Regions from separate parts of the Streptomyces sp. CNB091 genome, predicted to be linked through region 1. Evidence: riboswitches for the same ligand, from Rfam matches in the RefSeq annotation. Region 1 holds a riboswitch; each other region holds the start of a gene.

Region 1 (7,050 bases):
GTGGCGTAGTGGTCGGGGTGCAGCACCCCGCGCGCCGCCCGGGTCTCGGACCAGGCCGGCAGCGGGCCGGAGCGCTCCGCCAGGTCGCAGGACGCCTCGTAGGCGGCCAGCATGATCCGCTCGGAGATCTTCGTGGAGAGCGCGCGGGCCTCGGGGGAGTCGAAGGGCAGCCGCAGCTGGAAGAAGACGTCCTGGAGGCCCATCGCGCCCAGGCCCACCGGCCGCCAGCGGGAGTTGGAGCGCCCGGCCTGCTCGGTCGGGTAGAAGTTGATGTCGACGACCCGGTCCAGGAAGGTCACCGCGGTACGGACCGTGGAGTCCAGGCGGTCCCAGTCGATCGAGCCGTCCGCCACGAACGCGCCGAGGTTGACCGAGCCCAGGTTGCAGACGGCCGTCTCGCCGTCGTCCGTGACTTCGAGGATCTCCGTGCACAGGTTGGAGGAGTGCACGACCCGGCCCGGCTCGGCGGTCTGGTTCGCGGTCCGGTTGGAGGCGTCCTTGAACGTCATCCAGCCCTGGCCGGTCTGCGCGAGGGTCCGCATCATCCTGCCGTACAGCTCACGCGCCGGAATCGTCCTGCGGGCCAGGCCCTTGGCCTCGGCCGCCCGGTAGGCCGCGTCGAACGCGTCGCCCCACAGGTCGACCAGCTCGGGCACGTCGGCGGGGGAGAACAGCGACCACTCGGTGTCCGCGTCGACCCGGCGCATGAACTCGTCCGGGATCCAGTGCGCCAGGTTCAGGTTGTGCGTACGCCGCTGGTCCTCGCCCGTGTTGTCGCGGAGCTCCAGGAACTCCTCGATGTCCGCGTGCCAGGTCTCCAGGTAGACCGCCGCCGCGCCCTTGCGCCGGCCGCCCTGGTTCACCGCCGCGACGGAGGCGTCCAGCGTCTTCAGGAACGGCACGATGCCGTTGGAGTGCCCGTTGGTGCCCCGGATCAGCGAACCCCGGGCGCGGATGCGGGAGTACGAAAGACCGATGCCGCCCGCGTGCTTGGAGAGCCGCGCCACCTGGTGGTAGCGGTCGTAGATCGAGTCCAGCTCGTCCTTGGGCGAGTCCAGCAGATAGCAGGAGGACATCTGCGGGTGCCGGGTGCCGGAGTTGAAGAGCGTGGGGGAGGAGGGGAGGTAGTCCAGCCGGCTCATCAGCCCGTAGAGCGCGGCGACCTCGTCCAGCGCCCGCACCGACTCGTCCTCGGCGAGGCCCGCGGCCACGCGCAGCATGAAGTGCTGCGGGGTCTCGATGACCTGCCGGGTGATCGGGTGGCGCAGCAGGTAGCGGCTGTGCAGCGTCCGCAGACCGAAGTAGCCGAAGCGGTCGTCGGCGCCGTCCGTCAGGGCCTGCTCGACGAGCTTGTCCAGTGCGGCCGAGTGGAGCGCGACGAACGCGGCGGTGCGCTCCGCGATCAGGCCCTCACGGTGGCCCACGGCGACCGAGGCGGAGAAGGACGTCGCACCCTGGCCCGCGGCCTCGTCCGCGATCGAGCGGGTCAGCAGCCTGGCTGCCAGCCGGGAGTACGCCGGGTCCTCGGAGATGAGCCCCGCGGCGGCCTCGGTGGCCAGCGAGCGCAGCTCGGCCTCGTCGGAGCGGGCGTTGCGTCCGCGCAGCGCGGCGGCGGCGACCCGTCCGGGGTCGGTGTCGGGAAGATCGACGGTGAGGTCGGTCAGGGTCCGCAGCAGGGCGGTCCCGGGTCCGTCGTTCGTGCCTGCTCCGGACGGGGTGGAGGCAGCGGATTCGGTGGCTGAAACCGGATCGGCGGGCGCGATGGTCACTGGGCTTTCCCTCGCTCGGCAGGGGCCGGCGGCAGGCGGGGAAGCCGGGCAGCGCGAAACCCGGGGCAGGGCAGCACAGCTGACGGCGTCCACCGGCCTATCCGCGAGACCCGGACGTCTGGCGTCCGGTTCGGTCGAGCCGGACGCGCTGTCGACAGGTCTTCGGACTTGCGGGTGCGCAAAAGCACACCGATCACACCGTTGCGGGACAGTTCCGGATTCGCACCGGATTCCCCTGCGGCGACAGCGAGGTCGAGCATACATGTGGGGGCCGTCGGATGAAGCGGCCCCCACATGTTGTGTCGCGACGATTCAACGCGCCCCTCAGGAGGGCGCCTCCAGCTCCAGCCGGAAGGTCATGAGCCGTAGTCCCGGCACCGGTTCCCAGTCCCGTTCGGGGGTCCGTACGAAGCCGAGCCGACGGTAGATCCTATGGGCTCCGAGCATGCCCGGCTGCGTCGACAGCACCAGCGCCCGCACGTCGTCGGCGGACCGGGCGCGCTCGGCGCACGCCCGCACGAGAGCCTCTCCCACGCCCCGCCCACGCCCCTCGCGGGCCACCGCCAGCATCCGGAACTCGGCCTCGTCCGGACCGGCGATGTCGCGCCACGGGGTGCCGGGTGCGGCATACGTCACGCCGCCGAGCACCGACCCGTCCACGTCGAGCGCGACGAGGACCTCGGCCTCGGCCGCACGCTGCTCCACCGCCCGCAGTTTGAGCAGATACGGGTCCCGCGGGCCGTCCAGCAGACCGTCGCCGAGATACGCCTGGGCGATGATCTCGCCGAGGACCGCGTACTCGCCGGGCTCCGCCGCTCTGATCGTCAGGTCCATCAGCCACTCGTCCCCAAGTCAGCTCCTACGTCGGCCACTCGCTTCTACGTCAGCCGCTCGCTCCCCTGTCAGCCGCTCGCTCCCACGTCGTTGTTCGGGGCGCCGTCGCCCACCGGCGGCAGGTCGCCGCGTTCGACCGGCTGCCGCCCCCCGGCCCCGTCGGCAGGCGGCAGCACCTGGTCCAGCTCGCGGTCGTCGGCGCGGTGGGCGGCCCGTGCCGCCGACCGCAGCGTAGCCCGGTCCACCTCGTCGGGCGCCCCGCTCACGGTGACCACGAGTCCGCCCTGCTCCCGTGCGTACGCGTGGCCCGAATCCGTGGCCCGGTACCACTGGTCACCGTCCCGCTCGCACGTCTTCAGGGGCTCCTGGCCGCCGGCGGGCGCGGGGTCCTTCGTACAGTCGGCCCCGGCGTGCGCCCGGCGCTCCACCCGCAGCTGGATCTGCCCGCCGTCGGGCGTGGTGTAGACGCTGCCGAACCCGTCGTCGCCGATCACCCCGACCGACTGGCGGGCCAGGGCGTACCCCGGGACTTCGGTCACCCACACGTGCTCCGCGACGGTCTGCGCGGCCAGCGCCCGCGCCTCCAGCTCCGCCCGGTCGGGCGCGGGGTCCGCCGAGGCGCTCCGGTCCGCCGTCTCCGTGCCGGTCGCCACCTGGGTGCCGCAGCCCGTCGCCGCCGCCAGGCTCAGCGCCAGCGCCAAGGTCGTGAGTACGGGACGGAGCCGGGGCGGCCGGGGATGCGATGTCATGGGCACATCCTTTCGTACGGTGAGGGTTCCGTGCACCGGGAAATCGAGCGGCGCCGAAGTCCGTTCGAGGGTGCGAAAAGGGACCGCCGCACCCGTGGAAGGGGTGCGGCGGCCCGATCTCCGGCCGGTGGGTGCTCAGCAGCAGCGGAAGCCCTCGCGCGGATCCGCCTCGCGGGCGTCCATGCGGCCGCGTTCGAAGGCGCGACGGCTCATCACCGGCGTGTCCGGATCGTGGGCCCTCGCGTGCGCCACATAGCGGTCGTACGTCGACTCGCCGGTCAGCTCACGGACGTACCAGCGGATCCGTCCGGCCACCCGTCGCACGTCCGCGACCGTCATGTCCGGCTCCCCGTCTCCGCCGCCTCCTTGCGGATGCCGCCCTCGGGGCCGACTCCGGCGGCGGCCAGTTCGGCCTTCTCCTCCTTGGTCGCGAAGAGCGAGGCCGGGGCGACGAGCTTGGACTCGACGTACGGCGTCTCGTGCAGTTTGACGCTCTCCGGGTCGCGGATCGCCTGGTAACAGACCCGCCCGGCGTCCACGAGCACCACGATGATGAGGAGTGCGAAGAGCGCGCTCAGCACCCCGTCGACGGTGGAGTTGGTGACGACGGTCCGCATGTCGTCCATGCTCTTCGCGGGGGCCAGCACCTCGCCCGCGTCGATGCCCGCCTGGTACTTGTCGCGCTGGGCGAAGAACCCGATCTTGACGTCGTCGGAGAAGATCTTCTGCCAGCTCGCGGTGAGGGTGACCGCCACGTCCCAGGCGAGCGGGACCGCGGTGACCCACGCCCACTTGAGGCGGCCGGACTTGACGAGCAGGGTGGTGCAGACGGCCAGTGCGACGGCCGCCAGCAACTGGTTGGCGATGCCGAAGAGCGGGAACAGCTGGTTGATGCCGCCCAGCGGGTCGTGCACGCCGACCCAGAGGAAGTACCCCCAGCCGCCGACCACGACGGCGCTGGCGAACCAGACGCCCGGCTTCCAGCTGACCTCACGGAACGGCTTGTAGACGTTGCCCAGCATGTCCTGGAGCATGAAGCGCCCGACCCGGGTGCCGGCGTCCACGGTGGTGAGGATGAAGAGCGCCTCGAACATGATGGCGAAGTGGTACCAGAACGCCTTCATCGCGGTCCCGCCGACGACCGCGGAGAAGATCTCCGCCATGCCGAGCGCGAACGTGGGCGCGCCACCGGTCCGGGAGAGCAGACTCGCCTCCTCGACGTCCTTGGCGGCCTGGGCCAGGGCGTCCGGGGTGATGGTGAAGCCGAAGTTGGCCACGGCCTGCGAGGCCGACTGGACGCTGTCGCCGATCACGCCGGCGGGCGCGTTGATGGCGAAGTAGAGGCCGGGGTCGATGATGCAGGCGGCGATCATCGCCATGATCGCCACGAACGACTCGACCAGCATGGCGCCGTAGCCGATCATCCGGATCTGCGTCTCCTTCTGGACCATCTTCGGCGTGGTGCCGGAGGAGACCAGGGAGTGGAAGCCGGAGAGCGCGCCGCAGGCGATGGTGATGAAGACGAACGGGAACATCGAGCCGGCGAAGACCGGGCCCGAGCCACTGGAGGCGAAGTCGGTGACCGCGGGCATCTTCAGGGTCGGCAGGGCGACGACCACGCCCAGGGCCAGCAGCCCGATCGTGCCGACCTTCATGAAGGTGGAGAGGTAGTCCCGCGGGGCCAGCAGCAGCCAGACGGGGAGCACGGAGGCGAAGAACCCGTACACGATCATCCAGATGACCAGCGTGCCCGGCTCCAGCGTGAAGAAGTCCGCCCACGACGACTCGGCGACCCAGCCGCCCGAGACGATCGCGAGGAGCAGCAGCGCGACGCCGATGAAGGAGACCTCGCTGACCTTGCCGGGCCGCAGGGTGCGCAGATAGACGCCCATGAAGAGGGCGATCGGGATCGTCATGCCGATGGAGAAGACGCCCCACGGCGAGTGCGCGAGCGCGTTCACGATGACCAGCGCGAGGACCGCGAGCAGGATGATCATGATCATGAAGACCGCGACCAGGGCGGCGATCCCGCCCACCGGACCGATCTCGTCGCGCGCCATCTGGCCGAGCGAACGGCCGTTGCGGCGGGTGGAGAAGAAGAGCGTCACCATGTCCTGGACGGCGCCCGCGAAGATGACGCCGACGACGAGCCAGATCGTGCCGGGCAGGTAACCCATCTGCGCGGCGAGCACCGGGCCGACCAGCGGCCCCGCCCCGGCGATGGCGGCGAAATGGTGGCCGAACAGGACCCGGCGGTCGGTGGGGTGGAAGTCGACGCCGTTGTCCAGCCGTTCGGCGGGGGTCGCGCGGTTCCTGTCGGCCTTCAGGACCCGGTTGGCGATGAACCGGGAGTAGAAGCGGTACGCGATGGCGTACGAGCCGAGGGCCGCTGCCAGCATCCAGGCGGCGGAGACCTCCTCACCCCGCGAGAGCGCGAGGGTGGCCCAGCCGGCGGCCCCGACCAGGGCGACCAGGCTCCAGACCACTACGGCCCTGGGGGAGATGCCCCGTTTCCCCGGCACCTGCGGTGCCGATGGTGCTGGTGTGGGCGTTTTCGCCATGTGGTGACTCCGTCCCCTCGCTGATCACCGGTGCAATGGGCAGGAAATCTAGGGGACGCGTCCGCCCAGCGTCACCCCCCGTCCGCATTGCGGTCCGGCAACGGTGATGTATCGCACGGGGACACGGCTGCCGACGCGTTTCGGTTCATTCGGGATACGCCTGCTTTCCGGCCGGTCAGATCCAGCCCCGGCGCGCCGCCTCCGCGCCCGCCTGGAACCTGCTGCGGGCCTGCATCCTGGCCGTCAGCTCCGCGTTCATCCGGCGCACCGTGCGCAGGGACACCCCCAGCCTGCGGGCGGCCGTCGCGTCCGTGTGCCCCTTCGCCAGCAGGGACAGCAACTCGTCCTCCTGCGGGGTCAGCCCGTTGCCGTCGCGGCGGGGAGCGGGGCCGAGCGGGGTGGCGGTGGCCCACAGCTGCTCGAACAGGAGCCGGACCACCGCGACGGCTCCCTTGCTCCGCAACTCCAGCGCGCCCGCCCGGCCGTCGTCGGGGTCCAGCGGCACCAGGGCCACCTCCCCGTCGACCACGACCATGACCAGCGGCAGGGTGGGCAGCGTACGGCTCTCCGCGCCGAGCAGGCCCAGCCGGTTCACATAGCGCAGGGTCGAAGGATCGTTGCGGAAGCTGTCCTGATAGATGCTGCGGAGCCGTACGCCACGCTCCAACGCCCGCCGGTCCAGCGGCCCGCTGGCCTCCAGCGTGTCCGGGGACTGCGCGCCGCCGGGCAGCAGCGAGAGGCACTCCGTCCTGGCCAGCTCGGCCAGTTCGGTCAGCCGCTCGCGCACCGCGTCGAGCCCCTCCAGCCGTTTGACGACGTCGAAGCCGCCGCCCGCCCGCCGCCCCCGGTCCGTCGTGAGGGCCGACATCGCGTCCCGCGCGACCTCGAGTCCTCGTTGCTGCCGGGCCAGTTCGGCCTCCCGGCGGGAGAGGAGGAACGGCAGGCTGGCGGCCGGGTCCAGCGCGCGGAAGACCGGCGGGCCCTGCTCCGTACCGCGCGGGCCGTCATCCAGCAGACAGAGTTCGGCCAGCTGGTCCAGGGCTCGGCGCACATCTTCCTCGCTCCGCCCGAGCCGCGCCACGATCTCGTCCAGCCGCAGCTCCGGCTCCTCCAGAACGAGCCGGTACACCAGCTCCG
Region 2 (7,050 bases), on a different contig from region 1:
TCGTCGTTGCTGCCTTGTCCCTCGTCCCCTGCGGCCTCGTCCAGGGTCTGGTCGAGCTTGTCCTCGTCCAGGCCGGGCGCGTCGAACGGGTTGCGGCGACGCCGGTGGGGGAGCGCGAGGAGAGCGGCCTGCCGCACATCGTCGGCGGTGACCTCCTCGCGGCCCGCCCAGGCGGCCAGCGCGGTCGCGGTACGGGCCATCACGATGTCGGCCCGCATCCCGTCGACCTCGAACGCGGCGCAGGTCGCGGCGATCTGCCGCAACACGCCGTCACCGAGTACGACCCGGGGCAGCAGGGCGCGCGCGGCGGCGATGCGCTCCCGCAGGGCGCTCTCCTCCCCGGCCCAGCGCGCGGCGAACCCCTCGGGGTCGTCGTCGTACGCGAGCCTGCGCCGCACCACCTCGACCCGCTCGTCGGTGTCCCGGGAGGCGGCCACCTCGACGGTCAGCCCGAACCGGTCCAGCAACTGCGGGCGCAGCTCGCCCTCTTCCGGGTTCATCGTCCCGACCAGCAGGAAACGTGCCGCGTGCCGTACGGAGACGCCCTCGCGCTCGACGTACGAGGCGCCCATGGCCGCCGCGTCCAGCAGCAGATCCACCAGGTGGTCGTGGAGCAGGTTGACCTCGTCGACGTACAGGATGCCGCGGTGCGCGTCGGCCAGCAGCCCCGGCTCGAACGCCTTCACGCCCTCCGACAGCGCCCGCTCGATGTCCAGCGCCCCCACGAGCCGGTCCTCGGACGCGCCGACAGGCAGCTCCACGGTCCGCGCGGCCCGCGACACACCGACGGCCTCCGCGTGCGGCCCGTCGGGACACGCCGGATCGGGGGAGAGGGGATCGCAGGAGAACCGGCACCCCGGCACGACGGAGACCTCCGGCATGAGGGCGGCGAGCGCGCGCACGGCGGTGGACTTGGCGGTCCCCTTCTCGCCCCGTACGAGCACCCCGCCGACAGCCGGACTGACCGCGTTCAGCAACAGCCCGAGCCGCAGGTCGTCCTGCCCGACGATCGCGGTGAAGGGATACGGCGTACTCACTTGGCCTCCTGGTCGACATGAACAACAGCTGCTTCCCCGAGCCCCCGGGGCGTTGGCCCGGCACAATCAAGCCCCTCCGGCGATTGAGGAGCGGGGTCCGGGGCAGCGCCCCGGCTCGCCGGACCACCCGCACCCGTACCCGCGTCGGCCCCCGGCGAGGCGGGCGCCCCCGGCGGCACGAACGGCAGCCCCGCAGGCGCACCCTCCTCGATCAACCGCCACAACGCGTCCGTGTCCGCGTGCTCCTCCACCAGATCCCCGAGCCGATCCAGCTGCTCCTCCCGCAGCACCCCGAAACTCGTGTCCGGCGCCGGCACGAACCGCCGCCCGGCGGCCCGGGCCACCTCCACCAGGAACCGCCGCCGGAACGCGTCGCTCTCCAGAGACCCGTGCCAGTGCGTCCCCCACACCGCCCCCACCCGGCACCCGTCGAGGAACGGCTCCCCGCCCCGCACATCGGCCACCCCGTGGTGGATCTCGTACCCCTCCACCGGCTCGCCCAGCGCCGAACCGACCGGCCGCGCCAGCGTCTTGTCCCGGTCGAAGCGGACGCGCACCGGCAGCAGCCCGAGCCCGTCCACGACGCCGGCCCGCGACTCCACCTCGTCCTCGATCCGCTCGCCGAGCACCTGGAACCCGCCGCAGATCCCCAGCACCGGCCGGCCCTCCGCGGCCCTCCGCACCAGCGCGTCCGCGAGGCCCCGCTCGCGCAGCCACGTCAGCGCCTTCACCGTGCCGCGCGTCCCGGGCACGATCACCAGGTCCGCGTCGGCCAGCTCCTCCGCCCGGTCCACGAACCGCACGACGACGCCCGGTTCGGCGGCCAGCGCGTCCACATCCGTGAAGTTCGACATCAGCGGCACGGCACAGACCGCCACCCGCAGCACGTCCTCGCCGTGCGGGGGAGCCACGACCGACTCCCGCACCGCACCCCGCAGGGACACCCGCAGACCGTCCTCCTCGTCGATGCCGAGCCCGTGCGCGTACGGCAGCACCCCGTACGTCCGCCGCCCGGTCAGCCCGTACAGCATGTCCAGGCCCGGTTCCAGCAACGAGACGTCGCCCCGGAACTTGTTCACCAGATAGCCCGCGACGAGCGCCTGGTCCTCCGCGCTCAACAGCGCCGTCGTACCGAAGAAGGAAGCGAAGACCCCGCCCCGGTCGATGTCCCCGACCACCAGGACCGGGAACCTCGCGGCCCGCGCGATCCCCATGTTCACGATGTCCGTGCGCCGCAGATTGATCTCGGCCGGGGACCCGGCTCCTTCGCAGATGACCGCGTCGTACGTGGCCCTCAGCTCCTGAAGACAGTCCGTCACCGTCCCGAGCAACGCTTCCTGCCGCCCCCCGTGGTACCCCCGGGCGCTCATCTCTCCCACCGGCCTGCCCATCAGCACGACCTGGCTGGACCGGTCACTGCCGGGTTTCAGCAGCACCGGGTTCATCAGGGCCGTCGGCTCCACCCGGGCGGCCTGCGCCTGCATCGCCTGGGCCCGGCCGATCTCCGCGCCCTGCCGGGTCACGAAGGAGTTCAGGGACATGTTCTGGGCCTTGAAGGGCGCGACCTTCACGCCCCGGCGCACCAGCCACCGGCAGATGCCCGCCGTGACGACGCTCTTGCCCGCGTCCGATGTGGTCCCCGCGACCAGCAGCCCGCCGCTCATGCCCGCTCCCGTTCCCGTACCGCGTTCCGTGCCGGACCGTTCATGACCGCCCCCGACCCCGCTGCCGCCCTGCCAGCGACCGTCGCGCGACCACGCGGCCCGCGACCATCCGCCCCGCCACGCACACGCCGAGGGCCAGCGCGCTCACCCGGCGCGACAGCCGTACCGCGCGTTCGATGTCCGCGCCCCGCACGTCCCGCCCGGACTCCCCGTTCAGCACCGGCCGGTGCTCGACGCGCCCCGCGTACGCCAGGGTCCCGCCCAGCCGCACACCGAGCGCTCCCGCGAACGCGGCCTCCACCGGCCCCGCGTTCGGGCTCGGGTGACGCCCCGCGTCCGCCCTCCAGGCGCGTACGGCCTCCCGGGGCCGCCCGCCGCCCGCCACGGCCAGCGCGGCCGTCAGCCGGGCGCCGGGCCACCCGGCGAGGTCGTCCAGACGGGCCGAGGCCCAGCCGTAACGGCGGTAGCGGGGCGACTTGTGGCCGACCATCGCGTCGAGCGTGTTCACCGCCCGGAAGCCGACGAGCCCCGGCACCCCGCCGATCGCCCCCCACACCAGCGCGCCGACGACGGCGTCCGAGGTGTTCTCGGCGACCGACTCGACGACCGCGCGGGCGATGGCCGGACCGTCCAGGGAGTGGGGATCGCGCCCGCACAGACGCGGCAGGCGCTCCCGTGCCACCTCCAGGTCCCCGGCGGTCAGGGCGCCGCCGATGGCGCGGGCCTCCCGCCCCAGTGACGTCCCGCCGACGACGGACCAGGCGGTGGCGGCGGTCAGCGCGACGGCGAGCGCGGGGCGTCCCCGGACGGCGCGCGCGGTCAGCGCTGCGGCCCCCACGGCGCCTCCGGCGCAGACGAGGGTGTGCAGCGCGCCCCGCCCCCGGCCGTCACGCCACAGCAGGGACTCCACCCGCGCGGCGGCGCGGCCGAACCCGGCGACGGGGTGGCCCCGGCGGGGGTCGCCGAACAGGGCGTCGGCGATCAGCCCGGCCGTGGCGCCGTACGCGAAAACGCGGTCGGCACGCATGGCTCAGCCGGTCGCGGGGAGAGGTGTTCCGGCGCGAGGGCCTGTCGTGGGGGGCACAGGAAGGGGCACACGGCGGCCGGGCATGGCGTATGTCCTCACTCAGGGTCCGCGCCCTGGTACGACGTGACCGGCGACGAGAGTCTCCTGGCTTCCGGATCCGCGGTTCCCCCGGCCTTCCAGCCCACGTGAGCGGGCCGTGACGTTCCGGTGTGGGGGAGCGCTCCCCGGTGACAGTGGCGGGACCGCGCCGGATTCGCACCGGCTTCCTCTGCTGTCGCCGTAAATGGCTCCGGCAGTCCACCACGCCCCGCGAACAGCCGTCAACTCGCTGTTGACCTGCGGGGCTCCACTGTGCGCAGACACACATCGGGCCGGACACACGAGAGTGTGTCCGGCCCGAAGGGGTGCGGGGTACGGGGTCAGGCGACGATCAGGTAGATCCCGTACGTGACCGCGGCCACGCACGCCGCGAAGCAGGCGTACGCGCCGGTGCGCGCCAGCGCGACCGACCCGCCGGCGGCGTTGCTTCCGGCCGTGGCGGACTGCTTGGAGAGGGCGACGATGCCCAGGGTGAAGAGGCCGACCAGCGCGACGGTGACCACAAGGCTGACACCGAAGACGGAGGCGAGAGCTGCCCAGTCGATTTTCATGCGGATCTGTCCTTACACCTTGGCCGGCGGCCGGGCCGGGTCGTCGGGCGCCGAGGCCGGGGCCGGGATGGTGGTTGCGAGGTCGGCGGCCGGGCCGCCGACGGGCGGCGGCTGGACCGCCGCCATGGCGGTGGTGACGACGCCCTGGGGCTCGCCCTCCCCGTCCGTGTCGTTGACGTTGGTGTGGTCGACCGGCTGGCGGCGCGAGGCCAGCCAGATGGCGAACGAACCGCCCACCAGGATGACCGCCGTGACGGCGATGCCCCAGGGGCCCTGCTTGGTCAGGAACTCGGCGCCCGCACCGATCAGACCGGCCGCCGGGAGCGTCAGCCCCCAGGCGACGAACATCCGGGTGGCGGTGGACCAGCGGACCACGCCCCCCTTGCGGCCGAGGCCCGCGCCCATGACGGCACCGGAGCAGGACTGGGTGGTGGAGAGCGAGAAGCCGAGGTGCGAGGAGGCCAGGATGACCGTCGCCGCGCTGGTCTGGGCGGCGAAGCCCTGCGGCGGCTGGAGGTCGGTCAGTCCCTTGCCCATCGTGCGGATGATGCGCCAGCCGCCGAGGTAGGTGCCGAGCGCGATGGCCACACCGGCGGAGACGATGACCCACATGGGCGGGTTGGAGCCGGGGGCCAGGACACCGCTGGTGACGAGCGCCAGGGTGATGATGCCCATCGTCTTCTGGGCGTCGTTGGTGCCGTGGGCGAGCGAGACGAGACCGGCGGAGGCGATCTGTCCGGTCCGGTAGCCCTTGGCGGTCGACTTGAGCTGTCCCTCGTCGGTGACGTTCCGGTTGATCCGGTACGTCAGCCGCGTGGCCAGCATCGCGGCGATACCGGCGACCAGGGGGGCCGCGATCGCGGGCAGCAGCACCTTGGTGACGACGGTGCCGCCGTTGATCGAGGACCAGCCGGCCGACATGACGGCGGCGCCGATCAGTCCGCCGAACAGGGCGTGGGAGGAGCTGGAGGGCAGGCCGACCAGCCAGGTCAGGAGGTTCCACAGGATGGCGCCGACGAGCGCCGCGAAGATGACCTCGGTTCTGATGCCGTCTTCGTTGACGATCCCGCCGGAGATCGTCTTGGCGACCTCCACCGACAGGAACGCGCCGATCAGGTTGAGAACGGCGGACATCGCCACCGCTGTCTTGGGCTTCAGAGCGCCGGTCGAGATGGTCGTAGCCATCGCGTTGGCGGTGTCGTGGAAACCGTTCGTGAAATCGAACACGAGAGCTGTCACGACCACAATCGCAAGCAGCAGCGTGATGTGTTCCATTTACCCAGGCAATCGTTCGACGTCAGTGGCACATGGACCGTAGGCAACCTGGATGAACGGAAGATGAACTGGGCAGGGCGCTGCGGTGACTCCAAACGGAGTGCGCTCCCTCCGCTTGTGTCCGGGAGGGGCCGCATGGTGCCTGTGGGGCGGGGCGTGGGCTGCTCTTTGCCACTGGATGGCGAACATTTTGAACGGCTGTTCGGCACTCGGAAGAGACCTCCGTCACCTCTCATGTGACGTTCCGGTTGCGCCTCTTGACCCCTACGCTCGCCCCATGAGCGAGCAGCACTCGGAATCCGTCGGCCGGACCTGGCTGGACGTCGTCGCGACCGCCCGCCGCAGCGCGGCGGACGGCCTGGTCGTCGGCACCTCGGGCAACGTGTCGGCCCGCGTCGGCGACCTGGTCCTGGTCACGCCCAGCGGGGTGCCCTACGACCGGCTCGGACCCCACGACGCGGTCGGCGTGGATCTGGAAGGCCGCCAGGTCCTCGGCGACCTCGGTCCGACCAGCGAACTCCCCCTCCACCTGGCCGTCTACCGCTCCACCGACGCCGCCGCCGTGGTGCACACCCACGCCGTGCACGCCACCGCCGTCTCCACCCTCGTCACCGAGGTGCCGCTCGTCCACTACGCCGCCGCCCTCCTCGGCGGCCCCGTCCGCACCGCCGCCTACGCCCGCTACGGCACCCCGGAACTGGCCGAGGCCATGCTCGGCGCCCTGGAGGGCCGCACCGGCTGTCTGCTGGCCAACCACGGCACCGTCACCTACGGCGACACGCTCGACCGGGCCTATGAGCGCACCGCCCAACTGGAGTGGCTCTGCCGCCTCTGGCTCACCGCGAGCTCCCTACCCGGCCGCACCCCGTCCCTGCTCGACGCGGCCCAGCTGGCCGAGGCGACGGAAGCCCTCAAGGGATACGGCCAGCCCGGCTGACCCCCGTCTGCCTCCGAGCACCCCCGTGGACCACCGGGGCCCGGGCCACGGCCCCGGACCGGCCCCGGCCCGCGTCCGACCCGGACGGCCCCGCCCACTGGCAGCCCGCCTCCCGCCCCACGACACTGAAGCGGTGCGCCCGGTAACCGCGACGGCAACGGCCGTCACCACGATCCTCGGCGTCGGTGCGACAGCGGTCGCGGCCGGCCGGTACGCCAGCGACGTCGCCCTCAGAGCGACGCCCGGACGTCCCCTCCCCGCCGACCGCAGACTCACCGTGCACGCCACGGCGGCCGGACAGGTCACCCTGACCCGGTCCTTCTCGGCGCTCAGGCCCGGCACCTACGGCCTGTCCGGGCCCGGCGTCCACGCGGTCGTCGGGCCCGTCGTCGAAGGGGCCTCCCAGGCCGCCGACACCGTCGTCCGCAGGCTGGAGAGCGTCGGCCGGGGACTCCTCGAA
Region 3 (7,050 bases), on a different contig from region 1:
GCGCCGGCGACCCCGACCATCTGACGCTCGCCGCGGTGAAGGCCATGCGCCGCGTCGACGTCTTCCTCGTGCTGGGAAAGGGCAAGGAGAAGGACGCGCTGACCCGGCTGCGGCGGGACATCCTCGACGAACACCTCACCGGCCCCTACCGCGTCGTCGAGGCCGAGGACCCGTGGCGGGACCGCACCCAGCAGGACGCCGGGCGCTACACCTCGGCGGTGCGCGACTGGCGCCACCGCCGCGCCGACATCTGTGAACGCCTGATCGTCCAGGAGCTCGCACCGGGGCAGTGCGGAGCCTTCCTCGTGTGGGGCGACCCGTCCTTGTACGACAGCACTCTCGCGATCCTCGACGACATCCGAGGCCGCGGAACGGTGGAATTCAGTCACGAGGTGATCCCCGGCATCAGCAGTGTCTCCGCCCTCGCCGCCCGGCACAGCGTCACCCTGAACCGGGTCGGCCGCCCCATCCACATCACCCCCGGGCGACGTCTCGCCCAGGGATTCCCCGAGGACTGCGACCTTGTCGTGATGCTCGACGGACATGAGAGCTTCACGCAGCTGACGGGCAGGGGATGGTGGATCCACTGGGGCGCCTACATCGGGACCCCGGAGGAGATCCTGGTCTCCGGCCCGCTGGACGAGGTGGCCGGCCGGATCAGCGGGCTGCGTGCGGAGGCGCGTGAACGGCACGGCTGGATCATGGACACCTACCTGCTGAGCCGACCGCCCGGCGCGGGCGGCGACTGACGGCCGATGCCTGACGGCCGGTGGCTGACGGCCGGTGGCTGACGGCCGATGACTGACGGGTCCACGTCGAGGCGCGGGCGGCGAGGGCCTCCGCACCCCGTCGTCGGACCAACAGGGGCGTCAGGGGTGTGGGGGAGTGCCAGGGGTGTCAGCGCCGGGTCTCATGCGCCCTGATCACGCCGAGCCCGTGCCCCAGGCTCGGGCATTCGGCGGTGAGGTCGTCGCCCCGCACCAGGTAGTCGTGCACCCGGCCGTCCGCCGGTCGTTCGATCGCGCGATACAGCGTGCCGTTCACGGTGATCGTCCAGTCGTCGCCGTCCTGGGCCCACCCGACTGTCTTCTTCATCTGGCGTATTCCGTTTCCTCGGTCGGCCTCGCCGTGGGTCGGCGGCCGTGTAGTGGGAAGAAGAACGGCTTGTGACGCTCGGTGGTTCCGCAGTCCCTACGCCATTCGGTTACATCTGTGTCACTGTCACGTCCAGTGGACGCGCCCGACCTGACCGGTGGTCAGCACGCGGTTGACGAACGGCCGAACGAGCGGAGAACGGGCGTGGCCCGGCGCGGCGTCCCGCCGTGACGGAGTCCGAGCCGGCGTCGGGGGAGTTCACCGACCCGTGTCCCACGTCACCATCCGAAGTGTGAACAACGGTGTGCGCGGGCCGGGCGTCCGCTTAGGCTGATCGGCGCAGCTGGTTCGCCCTGTCCGCCAGGCAGGGTGTCGTAAGAGGGAACCCGGTGGGAATCCGGGACTGCCCCGCAGCGGTGAGTGGGAACGACCGCCGTCATACGCACTGGGCCCGGCCGGGTCTGGGAAGCGACGGTCATTAGGTGTCTGCCCCGGCAGACGTGCCCGCGAGTCCGAAGACCTGCCCGTTGCCCGCACGCGACCGTTCGCGTGCGGAGATCTCGGTGACCTCGTGGGCGGGTCGGCGTAACCACCGGGCGGACGGACACGGTTCCACGTGTCCCGGTCTCCGCCCGGTGCGTCATCCCTCCGCGTCCGCGTCCCGTCCCGGGGTCTGTCCCGCAGACACGCTCGCGAAGGAGAGTCACGTGACAGCGAAGCCCGCAGCCGCGGCAGCACAGGCCACCGTGTACGGCTACCCCCGCCAGGGCCGGAACCGTGAACTGAAGAAGGCCATCGAGGGCTACTGGAAGGGCCGCGTCGACGCCGACGCCCTCCGGGAGACCGCCGCCGAGCTGCGCCGGGGGACCTGGCAGCGGCTCGTCGAGACCGGGGTCCACGAGGTGCCGACCGGTGATTTCTCGTACTACGACCATGTCCTGGACACCAGCGTCATGGTCGGCGCCGTCCCCGAGCGGCACCGCGAGGCCGTCGACGCCGACGCCCTCGACGGCTACTTCGCCATGGCCCGGGGCACGCAGGACGTCGCCCCGCTGGAGATGACGAAGTGGTTCGACACCAACTACCACTATCTGGTCCCGGAGTTGGGCCCGGATGCGGAGTTCGCCGCCGACTCCGCCAAGCAGGTCTCGGAGTTCCAGGAGGCGCTGGCCCTCGGTCTGACGCCCCGGCCGGTGCTGGTCGGACCCATCACCTATCTCCTGCTCGCCAAGGCGGCCCCCGGGGCGGCGGCGGACTTCGAGCCGCTGACCCTCCTGGACCGGCTGCTTCCCGTGTACGCCGAGGTCCTCGCCGACCTGCGCGCGGCGGGCGCCACCTGGGTGCAGCTCGACGAACCCGCACTCGTCCAGGACCGCACCCCGGCCGAGCTGAACGCCGCCGCCCACGCCTACCGCGAGCTCGGCGGACACGCCGACCGGCCCCGACTGCTGGTCGCCTCCTACTTCGGGCGGCTCGGCGAAGCGCTGGCGGTCCTGGCCAAGGCCCCCGTCGACGGGCTGGCCCTGGACTTCACCGAGTCCGGCGCGGGGAACCTCGACGACCTCGCGGCGGCCGGCGGACTGCCCGGCAAGCGCCTGGTCGCCGGTGTCGTGAACGGCCGCAACATCTGGATCAACGACTACGAGAAGTCGCTCGCCACCCTCGGCACCCTCCTCGGCCTCGCCGGCCGGGTCGACGTCTCGGCCTCCTGCTCCCTCCTCCACGTCCCGCTGGACGCCGCCGCCGAGCAGGGCGTCGATCCGGGGATCGCCCGCTGGCTCGCCTTCGCCCAGCAGAAGACCGAGGAGATCGTCGTCCTGGCCCGCGGTCTGGGCGGCGGCACGGACGCCATCGCGGCCGAACTCGCCGCCAACCGCGCCGACCTGGCCTCCCGCACCGACGCCGCGCTCACCCGCGACCCGGCTGTCCGCGCCCGTACGGCGGCCGTCACCGACGCGGACGGCCGCCGCTCCCAGCCGTACCCGGAGCGCGCCGCCGCCCAACGTGCCCACCTCGGGCTGCCGTTGCTGCCGACGACCACCATTGGCTCGTTCCCGCAGACCACCGAAGTGCGCACCGCGCGCGCCGACCTGCGGGCGGGGCGGATCGACGAGGCCGGGTACGAGGAGCGCATCAAGGACGAGATCCGCGAGGTCCTCTCCTTCCAGGAGAAGGCCGGACTGGACGTCCTGGTGCACGGCGAGCCCGAACGCAACGACATGGTCCAGTACTTCGCCGAGCAGCTCACCGGTTACCTCGCCACCCAGCACGGCTGGGTGCAGTCCTACGGCACCCGGTACGTCCGGCCGCCGGTCCTCGCGGGCGACGTCTCGCGCCCCGGGCCGATGACGGTGCGCTGGACGACGTACGCGCAGTCGCTGACCGCACGCCCCGTCAAGGGCATGCTCACCGGCCCGGTCACCATGCTCGCCTGGTCCTTCGTCCGCGACGACCAGCCGCTCGGCGACACCGCCCGCCAGGTGGCCCTCGCCCTGCGCGACGAGGTGAACGACCTGGAGACGAGCGGAACTTCGGTGATCCAGGTCGACGAGCCCGCGCTGCGCGAGACACTGCCGCTGCGGGCGGCCGAGCACGCCGCGTACCTGGAGTGGGCGACGGAGTCCTTCCGGCTCGCCACCTCCGGGGTGCGTCCGGACACCCAGATCCACACCCACATGTGCTACGCGGAGTTCGGCGACATCGTCCAGGCCATCGACGACCTCGACGCCGACGTCATCAGCCTGGAGGCGGCCCGCTCCCATATGCAGGTCGCCCGCGAACTGGCCGCCCACGGCTACCCCCGCGAGGCGGGCCCGGGCGTCTACGACATCCACTCCCCGCGCGTCCCCAGCACCGAGGAGGCGGCGTCCCTGCTGCGCAAAGGACTTGAGGCCATCCCGGCGACACGCCTGTGGGTGAACCCGGACTGCGGCCTGAAGACCCGCGGCTGGCCCGAGACCCGGGCCTCCCTGGAGAACCTGGTCGCCGCCGCGCGGGCGATCCGCGCGGAGCTGCCCACCGAAGCGGCGTGATCCGTGCCCGGTGCGGGAGGCGGTCACCAGCGCTCCCGCACCGGGCCCTGCCCGTACGGCTCCGGAGAGGGCGCCCCCGGCCGAGGCCCCGGCTCGACGCGTCTGCGCAGGCGGGCGGGGGCTGCCGCACTCGCGTCGGCATGGGCCGTCGGCTCCGTCCCGACTACGCTCGGGGGAACGGTAGTTCGGACGCCGGTGGGTCACCCCTACGACGGCAACGCGTTCTTTGGCGCGGTCGGAGTTAGGTTAGCCTAACCAGCGAATACCCGGTTGTGGATCTTTCCGCGACCGGTGCCGCCCCGCGCGCGGGGCGGCACACCCGCACGACCCGCCGCGCACTCCGACCGAAGGACTTCGCCATGTTGCGTGCTCAGGACCTGCCGTCCTGCGAACTCCCCGCGGAGCGTGGGGTGTGAGCGACGGTACGCAGCCGGCTCCCGGACCGGAAGGGCCCCGGGAAGGCCTCGTCGCGGGCGGTGCGCACGGGCCGGACCGGCTACGGGCCCTCACCGCGATCGTCCTGGACGCGCTGGAGAAGGCCGTCCCGGCCCGAGGCGGCCCGCTGCCCGCCGGAGGGCCCGAGGCCGTGGCCCGGAGCACCCTCGCCCTCTGTACCCCGGTCCTGCCGGAGGAGGGCATCGGTCCCGAGGCCGCTCTCGGCGACCTGGTCCGCGCGGTCGCGGAAGGGGCCGCCGATCCGGCCGACCCCGCCTGCGTCGCCCATCTGCACTGCCCGCCGCTCGCCGTCGCCGTCGCGGCGGACCTGGCCGGGGCGGCCCTCAACCCCTCCATGGACTCCTGGGACCAGGCGCCCGCCGCCGGCGTGATCGAAGAGCTGACCACGGCCGCACTGGCCCGCCTGGTCCACCCGACGGCCCCCGCCCCCGACGCCCTCATCACCAGTGGCGGCACCGAGTCCAACCTGGTGGCCCTGCTTCTCGCCCGGGAGCGGGCAGCCCCCGGCGCCCTCCGGGTGGTGACCGGCGTCAACGCCCACCACAGCGTCCATCGCGCCGCATGGATGCTCGGTCTGCCCGCCCCCGTGGTCATCGTCTGCCGCGACGGCCGGATCGACCCGGCCGCCCTCGACGACGCGCTGGCCGCCCTCGCCGGTGCACCGCTGCTGGTCGTCGCCACCGCGGGCACCACCGACGAGGGGCGCATCGACCCGCTGCCGGAGATCGCCCGTGTCGCGCAGCGGCACGCGGCCCAGCTCCACGTCGATGCCGCCTACGGCGGTCCGCTGCTGTTCAGCGAGCGGCTGGCCCCGCTGCTCGCGGGCCTGGAGCACGCCGCCTCCGTAACGTTCGACCTGCACAAACTCGGCTGGCAGCCGGTCGCCGCCGGAGCCCTGGCCGTCGCGGACGCCGGAATGCTCGCGCCGCTGTCCCTGCGCGCCGACTACCTCAACGCCGACGACGACACCGAGGCCGGACTCCCGGACCTGCTGGGCCGCTCGATCCGCACCACCCGGCGCCCCGACGCCCTGAAGATGGCGGTCACCTTCCGGGCGTTCGGCCGCCGAGGGCTCGGCGAACTGGTGGAGCACTGCGTGCGTACGGCACAGGAGCTCGGCCGGGCCGTCGACGCCCGCCCCGCGTTGCGCCGCCGCCCCGGCGACATCGGGATCAGCACCGTGCTGTTCCGCCCCGCGGTGGCCGACGTGCTGCCGGACGAGGCGGGCGACGCCGTGGTCGCCGCTGTCCGCCGTGCTCTGCTCGCCGAGGGGCGCGCCGTCCTCGGCCGCGCGGTGGCGGAAGACGGCGACGGCCGGCGCCGCCTGTGGCTGAAGGCCACCCTGCTGCACCCGGACGCTGCCACCGCCGACCTGCTGCCCCTGCTCGACCTCGTCACGGCGGCGGCGGACCGTGCGGTGGCCGAAGCCGAGGCGGCCGGGGGCACCGATGCCCCCGTGGCGGAGAGGCTGTCGCCATGACGCGCGGGACGCGCCCGGGACGACCCACCGCCGATCCAGCGACCCCCGCCGGAGGAACCCGATGACGCCCGGACCGCGCACACCGCCCCTCGACCTGCTGGGAGTGGGGGCAGGGCCCTTCAACCTCTCTCTCGCCGCGCTCGCCGACGGCGTCCCCGGGCTGCGCACCGTCTTCCACGAACAGCGCCCGGCCTTCCACTGGCACCCCGGGCTGCTGATCGAGGGCGCGACTCTGCAAGTGCCCTTCCTGGCCGATCTGGTGAGCCTCGTCGAGCCCACCAGCCCCTGGTCCTACCTCAATTACCTCAAGATCCGCCGCAGGCTCTTCCCCTTCTACTTCGCCGAGCAACTCCACATCCACCGATCCGAGTTCGACAACTATCTGCGCTGGGTGAGTACCGAGCTTCCCGCCATCCGCTTCGGCCACCGGGTCGACACGGTGGCCTGGAACCCCGGACAGGCCGCGTTCGCCGTTGAGTTCACCCGGCTGGGCCCCGACGGGGAGACGCTCACCACCGGGCTCACCCATGCCCGCAACCTCGCCCTCGGCGTCGGCACGGCCCCTCACGTCCCCGAACCGCTGCGGGAGCTGGTCCAGGACCCGGCCGCCGTCGTGCTGCACTCCGCCGACTACCTCTCCCAGCGGAACCGGCTGCTGGCCGCCCGCCACATCACCGTCGTCGGCTCGGGCCAGTCGGGCGCCGAGGTCCTGCTGGATCTGCTGCGCTCCCGGCCCGAGGGGGCGGAGGGGCTGACCTGGCTGGCCCGTACGCCCGCGTTCGCGCCCATGGAGTACAGCAAGATCGGCCTGGAGCAGTTCACCCCCGACTACACCCGCTATTTCCACGGACTTCCGCAGGCCACCCGGGACCGTCTCCTGCCCCGCCAGTGGCAGCTGTACAAGGGCGTCAGCGGGGAGACGCTCGGGGACATCCACGACGAGCTGTACCGGCGCAGCCTCGGCGGAAGCTGGCCCGAGGTGACCCT
Region 4 (7,050 bases), on a different contig from region 1:
GGATGGCCCGGACCGGTCACGCCCAGAGCTGGCCCTGAAGGGTTTCGATCGCCGCTTCTGTCGTCTGCGCCGTGTAGACGCCCGTCGAGAGGTACTTCCAGCCGCCGTCCGCGACGACGAAGACGATGTCGGCGCTCTCCCCCGCCTTGACCGCCTTGTTGCCCACGCCGATCGCCGCGTGGAGGGCCGCGCCGGTGGAGACGCCCGCGAAGATGCCCTCCTGCTGGAGGAGTTCGCGGGTGCGGGTGACCGCGTCGGCGGAGCCCACGGAGAAGCGGGTGGTGAGGACCGAGGCGTCGTAGAGCTCGGGGACGAAGCCCTCGTCGAGGTTGCGCAGGCCGTAGACCAGGTCGTCGTAGCGCGGTTCGGCGGCGACGATCTGGATGGCCGGGCGGTTCTCGCGGAGGTAGCGGCCGACGCCCATGAGGGTGCCGGTGGTGCCGAGGCCCGCGACGAAGTGGGTGATGGACGGGAGGTCGGTGAGGATCTCGGGTCCGGTGGTGGCGTAGTGGGCGCCCGCGTTGTCCGGGTTGCCGTACTGGTAGAGCATCACCCAGTCCGGGTGCTCGGCCGACAGCTCCTTCGCGACGCGCACGGCGGTGTTGGAGCCGCCCGCGGCCGGGGAGAAGATGATCTCGGCGCCCCACATGGCGAGGAGGTCGCGCCGCTCCTGGGAGGTGTTCTCCGGCATGACGCAGACGATGCGGTAGCCCTTGAGCTTGGCCGCCATGGCGAGCGAGATGCCGGTGTTGCCGCTGGTGGGTTCCAGGATGGTGCAGCCGGGTGTCAGCCGGCCGTCCTTCTCGGCCTGCTCGACCATGTGGAGCGCGGGGCGGTCCTTGATCGAGCCGGTGGGGTTGCGGTCCTCCAGCTTGGCCCAGATCCGGACGTCCTCGGACGGGGACAGCCGGGGCAGACGCACCAGAGGTGTGTTGCCCACGGCTGCCAGCGGGCTGTCGTACCGCATCAGCGCATGCCGCCGGCGACGGCCGGGAGGATCGTGACGTTGTCGCCGTCGCTGAGCTTGGTGGTGATGCCGTCGAGGAAGCGGACGTCCTCGTCGTTGAGGTAGACGTTCACGAAGCGGCGGAGCTGGTCGCCGTTCGCGCCGTCGACGATTCGCTCACGGATGCCGGTGTGGCGGCTCTCCAGGTCGGCGAAGAGGTCGGCGATGGTGTCCCCGTTGCCTTCGACGGCCTTCGCGCCGTCGGTGTAGGTGCGGAGGATGGTCGGGATGCGGACCTCGATGGCCATGGCGTGGGCTCCTGTCGAAAGCGTGGAGGTGGCGTGGGGCGCGCGTTTCTGCCCCCGCGCAGGGGGTGGTGCGTGTGGGTGGGCGCGCGGACCGCGGCTCAGGCCGGGCGGCTCACGGGCAGGCTGCGGGCGGGACAGATCGCGCTGGCGAGCCTGCACAGGTCGACGTGCAGCCGCGCTACGAGCAGCGTGCCCGGCGTCTTGTTGCTCACGTCATGGGGAACCATGCGGGCATCGTATCGATTCCCTGTGCGGAAACCCGAGTGTCGTATCAGATGGTGGATGGTGAGTGACCACTATGTGGGAGGGGCGGGGGTGGTGAGCCCTTCCGGCAGGTAGACGACCGTGGGTGCGCCGGTCTTCGGGTGGGTGCTGACCTCGGCGGCGACGCCGTACACGTCGCCCAGCAGTTCGGACGTGAGGACCTCTTCCGGGGTGCCGGAGGCGACGACGGCGCCGTCCTTGAGGACGTAGAGGCGGTCGCAGTAGTACGCGGCGAGGTTGAGGTCGTGCAGGGCGAGGAGGTTGGTGGTGCCGAGGTCGCGGACCAGGGAGAGGATCTCCAGCTGGTAGCGGATGTCCAGGTGGTTGGTCGGCTCGTCCAGGACGACGAGCGACGGCTGCTGGACCAGGGCGCGGGCGACGAGGGCGCGCTGGCGTTCGCCGCCGGAGAGGGAGGCGAACGTACGGGGTGCGAGGGCGGCGATGCCGACCCGGGCGAGGGCCCCGGCGACCAGGGCGGTGTCGGCGGCGGTGTCCGCCTCCCAGAACCGTTTGTGCGGGGCGCGTCCCATCGCGACGACCTGGCCGACGGTCAGCTCGAAGCCGGCGTGGCCGTCCTGCGGGACGGTGGCGATGCGCTGGGCGCGGGCCTTCACGGGGAGGGTGGCGAGGTCGTCGCCGTCGAGGAGGACCCGGCCGTGGGTGGGGCGCAGGGTTCCGTAGACGCAGCGCAGGAGGGTGGTCTTGCCGCTGCCGTTGGGGCCGACGAGGCCGACGGTCTCGCCGTCGGCGGCGGTGAGGTCGACGGCGTCGACGAGGTGGCGGCCTTCGCCGACCCCGTACGAGAGGCCCTCGGTGCGCAGGGTGGTCACGGGCGGGCTCCTCGGGCGTACGGAGCGGTCGGGCGGGCTCCCCGGGCGTACGGAGTTGTCGCGCGGGCTCCTTCGGCGTACGGAGCGGTCGGGCGGGCTCCTCCGGCGTACGGAGCAGTCGGACGGGCTCCCCGGGCGTACGGAGCGGTCGGGCGGGCTCCCCGGGCGTACGGAGCGGTCGGGCGGGCTCCTCCGGCGTACGGAGCGGTCGGACGGGCTCCCCGGGCGTACGGAGTTGTCGCGCGGGCTCCCTCGACGAGTGGCGTCTTCATACGGGCGCTCCTTCGGGGCGGCGGCGGAGCATCCAGAGGAAGAACGGGCCGCCGGTCAGCGCGGTGAGCACGCCGACGGGGATGTCCTGCGGGGCTGCGACCGTCCGGGCGGCCAGGTCGGCGAGGACCAGGAACACCGCCCCGCCGAGGGCGACGACCGGGAGCAGGGCGCGGTGCGCGGCGCCGACGGCCATCCGGGCCATGTGCGGGACCATCAGCCCGACGAAGCCGATCGCCCCGCTGTACGCGACGAGCGCCCCGGTCATCAGGGAGGCGAGGACGAAGACGGCGGCCCGGAAGCGGGCGGTGTCGAGGCCGAGGACGGTCGCGCCCTCCTCCCCCACCAGGAGCAGGTCGAGCGGGCGGGCCAGGGTGAGGAGGACGGCGGTGCCGACGGCCAGGGTGACCGTGGGGAGCGCGAGCATGTCCCAGCGGGCCGCGCCGAGGCCGCCGAGGGTCCAGTAGAGGACTTCCTGGAGGTGGTCCGCGCGGGCGGAGGTGACCAGGATCAGGCTGGTCAGGGCGGAGAGGACGTAGGAGACGGCGACCCCGGCGAGGACGAGCCGGTTGGTGGTGAGGCCGCCGCCACCGCGCGCCAGGGTGTAGACGAGGAGCAGCGAGAGCAGCGCCCCGACGAAGGCGGCGGCGGGGATGGTGACGGTGGTGGCGAGGGTGGCGCCGATGCCGAGGACGATCACCAGGACCGCGCCGGTGGAGGCCCCGGAGGAGACGCCGAGGAGGAACGGGTCGGCGAGCTGGTTGCGTACGAGGGCCTGGAGGACGGTGCCGATGACGGCGAGTCCGGCGCCGACGACGATGCCGAGCAGCACCCGGGGCAGCCGGACGTCCAGGACGATCGTGCGGAAGGGGCTCGCGTCCGCCTGCCCGGTCAGGATGTCGATGACCTGGCCGGGCGGGATGCGGACGGAGCCGAGGGCGAGCGCGGCGAGCACGGCGGCGGCGAGGAGCGCGGCGAGGGTGCCGACGACCAGGGTGTAGCGGAGCAGCCGCCGCGGTGCGGGGGTGCGGCAGCTCACGGGGTGGTGGCCCCCGGGTGGAGCTGGGCGGCGAGTTTGCCGACGGCGGCGGGAACGCGGACGCCGAGGACGGCGTCGGAGAGCGGCATGACCGCGAAACGCTTGTTCTTGACGGCGGGGACGTCGGCGAGGGCCGGGTCGGTGAGGAGGCGCTTCTTCTTCTGTTCGACGGTGGTGGCCCCGTAGTCGTAGATCACGATGGCCTCGGGCTTGCGTGCGACGACGTTCTCCCAGGAGGCGTCGCCGAAGGGCTTGTCGAGGTCGGCGAAGACGTTGGTGCCGCCGGCCCGCTCGATCAGTTCGTTGCCGATGCCCTCTCCGCCCGCGGTGAAGGCGGTCTTGTCGCCGCTGTCGTAGACGAAGACGGAGACGGGCTTCAGGCCGGCGAGCTTCTTGGCGGTGGCGGCGTTGTCGGCCTTGGCCTGCTTGATCCAGGCCTCGGCGCGGTCGGTGACGCCGAAGGTGCGGCCGAGCTCGCGGATCTCGTCGTAGAGGGTGTCCATGGGCTGGTCGCCCTTGGTGCAGCTCTCGGTGTTGAGCCGGCTCTCGATGCCGGACTTCTTCAGCGCCGCGCGCCCGCGCCCGTCGCCTGCCGCGAACGCGCTGGCGTACCCGCCGTAGACGAAGTCGGGGTTCGTGGCGAGGACCTGCTCGTAGGAGGGGTACTCCTTGGCGATGACCGGGACGGACGCGTAGTCCTCCGCGTACTTCGGCAGGACCTGGTCGTCGAGGTAGGCGGTGCCGACGAGGGATTTCGCCAGGCCCAGCTCCAGCATGATCTCGGTGACGTGCTGGTTCATGGTGACGACGCGCTTCGGCGGGGCCTCGAACGTGGTGGTGACACCGCAGTTCTTCACGGTGTACGGGAATCCGTCGCTCTTCGCCACGGCCCTGTCCCCGGTGGCGGCGGCGTCGCCGTCGGAGGAGGAGCAGGCGGTGAGGGCGAGCGGGAGCAGCACGGCGGCGGCTATGAGCGCGGGGGTGCGCCGGGACATGGCGAGGCCTCTCCGGGGGATTTCCGCGTCCCCTGGTCGATGCGAGAAGGCGGCGGGCCAGTTCCTGACTTCCGGGCCGCCCTCCGGTGCGACGTCGTCCGCTGGGGAGTCGTCCGCGTGGGAGGGGGCCCGGTCACAGTGGCGGGACCGTGCCGGATTCGCACCGGCTTCCTGGTTCCTGCTGCCTTGTTGGGTCTGGGAGCAGTGTGCCAGACCCGTGCGGGGGCCCTGCGGGGGCACCCTCGTAGGTCCCTGGCTGGGTCCCTGGTGGGTCCCTGGTGGGTCCCTCGTGAGTCCCTGGTGGGTCCCTCGTGAGTCCCTGGTGGGTCCCTCGTGAGTCCCTGGTGGGTCAGTACGCCTCGACGACCCGCACGTCTTCCTCGGTGATCTCGCCGTCCACGATGCGGTACGAGCGGAACTGGAAGGGTCCGGCGTCGTCGGTGTCGGCGGTGGAGACCAGGACGTAGTGGGCGCCGGGCTCGTTGGCGTAGGTGACGTCGGTGCGGGAGGGGTAGGCCTCGGTCGCCGTGTGCGAGTGGTAGACGATCACGGGCTCCTCGTCGCGGTCGTCCATCGCGCGGTAGAGCTTGAGGAGGTCGGCCGAGTCGAACTCGTAGAACGTGGGCGAGCGGGCGGCGTTGAGCATCGGGATGAAGCGCTCGGGGCGGTCCGTCCCGGCCGGGCCCGCGACCACTCCGCACGCCTCGTCGGGGTGGTCGGCGCGGGAGTGGGCGACGATCTGGTCGTAGAGCGTCTGGGTGATGGTCAGCATGGCGCCAGGATATGCGGGCGGCCCCTTCCGTACCGGTGGGTGGTACGGAAGGGGCCGCATGCTGGACACGTCGGCCGTTGGGGCGGCCGGGGCGGTCCGGGAGGGGGCGGTGTGGGGCCCGCCCCCGGGTCAGTGGTGGGGCTCGGTGGTGGTCTTCTTCTCCGGGGTGCGCGCCTGGAGCGCCCGGTAGGAGACGAAGAGGATGAGCGCCCACAGGGGTGCGCAGTAGAGCGAGATCCTGGCGTCCTCGTCGATCGCCATCATGACGATGACCATGCCGATGAACAGGAGCGCGAACCAGCTCGTGTACGGGGCTCCGGGGGCCTTGAACGAGGACTGCGGGAGCAGACCGGCGTCGGCCATGCGGCGGTAGCGGATCTGGCTGCACAGGATCATGATCCAGGCCCACATGCCGGAGATGGTGGCGAAGGAGACGACGTAGTTGAACGCCTCGCCGGGCCACTGGTAGTTGATCCCGACGCCGACGAGCATCAGGGCGGCGGAGAACGTGGTGCCCACGAGCGGCAGGCCGTTCTTCGTCAGCTTGGTGAAGGCGCGGGGGCCCTGGCCGTTGAGGGCGAGGTCGCGGAGCATGCGGCCGGTGGAGTACATGCCAGAGTTGCAGGAGGAGAGCGCGGCGGTGAGGACGACGAAGTTGACGACGGCGGCGCCGACGCTGAACCCCATCTCCTCGAAGGCCTTCACGAACGGGGAGACGCCGGGTTTGAAGGTGGACCACGGCACGACCGAGAGGATCATGATCAGCGCGCCGACGTAGAAGACGGCGATGCGCCACGGCACGGTGTTGATGGCCTTGGGCAGCACGGTCCCGGGGTCCTTGGACTCCCCGGCGGTGACGCCGACGAGTTCCACGGCGAGGAAGGCGAACATGACGATCTGGAGCGTCATGAGCGTGCCGGTGATGCCGTTGGGGAAGAAGCCGCCGTCGTTCCAGAGGTTGGCGACGGTGGCGGTGTCGCCGGCGTCGGAGAATCCGACGGTGAGGACGCCCGCGCAGATCAGGATCATGCCGATGATCGCGGTGACCTTGACCATGGAGAACCAGAACTCCAGCTCACCGAAGAGCTTCACGGAGATCAGGTTGGCGCCGTACAGAATGACGGTGAACACCAGGGCGGACAGCCACTGCGGAATGTTCCACCAGTACGTCATATAGGTGGCGGCGGCGGTGACTTCGGTGATTCCGGTGACGACCCAGAAGAGCCAGTAGGTCCAGCCGGTCACGAATCCGAAGAACGGGCCGAGGAATTCCCGGGCGTACTCCGAGAAGGAACCGGAGACCGGGCGGTACATGAGGAGTTCGCCCAGGGCCCGCATGATGAAGAAGATGACCAGGCCCGCGATGACGTAGGCCAGGACGAGGCTGGGTCCGGCCCGGTCGATGGCTTTGCCCGCGCCGAGGAAGAGCCCGGTGCCGATGGCTCCGCCGATGGCGATCATCTGGATCTGACGAGCGCCCAGACCGCGCTGGTATCCCTCGCCACTGGTCCCGGATCCCCCGGCGTCGCCGCCGGGCCGGCCCTTGTCGGCCTGTCCCTCGTCGACCTGCGCCGATGTCATGGTGGTGCGCCTTTCTCCACGCCGATCCGCGCCTCACAAGGCCGC

Evidence for each region. A riboswitch is a leader RNA that binds a small molecule or an ion and turns the genes downstream of it on or off. The one in region 1 is predicted to bind cobalamin.
Region 2: another riboswitch for cobalamin. It lies ahead of D581_RS0113275 (cobalamin biosynthesis protein); the one in region 1 lies ahead of D581_RS0120835 (ribonucleoside-diphosphate reductase subunit alpha).
Region 3: another riboswitch for cobalamin. It lies ahead of metE (5-methyltetrahydropteroyltriglutamate--homocysteine S-methyltransferase); the one in region 1 lies ahead of D581_RS0120835 (ribonucleoside-diphosphate reductase subunit alpha).
Region 4: another riboswitch for cobalamin. It lies ahead of D581_RS0117345 (ABC transporter substrate-binding protein); the one in region 1 lies ahead of D581_RS0120835 (ribonucleoside-diphosphate reductase subunit alpha).

Annotation. Positions count from the first base shown of each region.
Region 1 covers NZ_KB899000.1:275,341-282,390, reverse strand. Annotated here, with positions in the region: gene D581_RS0120835 (ribonucleoside-diphosphate reductase subunit alpha) at 1-1,769, opposite strand, end outside; cobalamin riboswitch at 1,906-2,029, opposite strand; gene D581_RS0120830 (GNAT family N-acetyltransferase) at 2,094-2,603, opposite strand; gene D581_RS0120825 (hypothetical protein) at 2,672-3,352, opposite strand; gene D581_RS0120820 (YbdD/YjiX family protein) at 3,488-3,691, opposite strand; gene D581_RS0120815 (carbon starvation CstA family protein) at 3,688-5,913, opposite strand; gene D581_RS0120810 (helix-turn-helix transcriptional regulator) at 6,089-7,050, opposite strand, start outside.
Region 2 covers NZ_KB898995.1:336,012-343,061, forward strand. Annotated here, with positions in the region: gene D581_RS0113265 (putative cobaltochelatase) at 1-1,037, opposite strand, end outside; gene D581_RS0113270 (cobyric acid synthase) at 1,034-2,701, opposite strand; gene D581_RS0113275 (cobalamin biosynthesis protein) at 2,742-3,728, opposite strand; cobalamin riboswitch at 3,867-3,996, opposite strand; gene D581_RS0113280 (hypothetical protein) at 4,148-4,378, opposite strand; gene D581_RS0113285 (inorganic phosphate transporter) at 4,391-5,653, opposite strand; gene D581_RS0113290 (class II aldolase/adducin family protein) at 5,931-6,590, shown strand; gene D581_RS0113295 (alpha/beta fold hydrolase) at 6,724-7,050, shown strand, end outside.
Region 3 covers NZ_KB899014.1:119,585-126,634, forward strand. Annotated here, with positions in the region: gene cobF (precorrin-6A synthase (deacetylating)) at 1-749, shown strand, start outside; gene D581_RS0133450 (hypothetical protein) at 898-1,095, opposite strand; cobalamin riboswitch at 1,423-1,637, shown strand; gene metE (5-methyltetrahydropteroyltriglutamate--homocysteine S-methyltransferase) at 1,803-4,127, shown strand; gene D581_RS0133460 (pyridoxal phosphate-dependent decarboxylase family protein) at 4,540-6,063, shown strand; gene D581_RS0133465 (lysine N(6)-hydroxylase/L-ornithine N(5)-oxygenase family protein) at 6,125-7,050, shown strand, end outside.
Region 4 covers NZ_KB898998.1:135,481-142,530, reverse strand. Annotated here, with positions in the region: gene D581_RS0117370 (cysteine synthase) at 17-967, opposite strand; gene D581_RS0117365 (MoaD/ThiS family protein) at 967-1,254, opposite strand; gene D581_RS1000000142135 (putative leader peptide) at 1,353-1,481, opposite strand; gene D581_RS0117355 (ABC transporter ATP-binding protein) at 1,551-2,348, opposite strand; gene D581_RS0117350 (iron ABC transporter permease) at 2,617-3,657, opposite strand; gene D581_RS0117345 (ABC transporter substrate-binding protein) at 3,654-4,652, opposite strand; cobalamin riboswitch at 4,691-4,881, opposite strand; gene D581_RS0117340 (M67 family metallopeptidase) at 5,002-5,424, opposite strand; gene D581_RS0117335 (amino acid permease) at 5,554-7,005, opposite strand.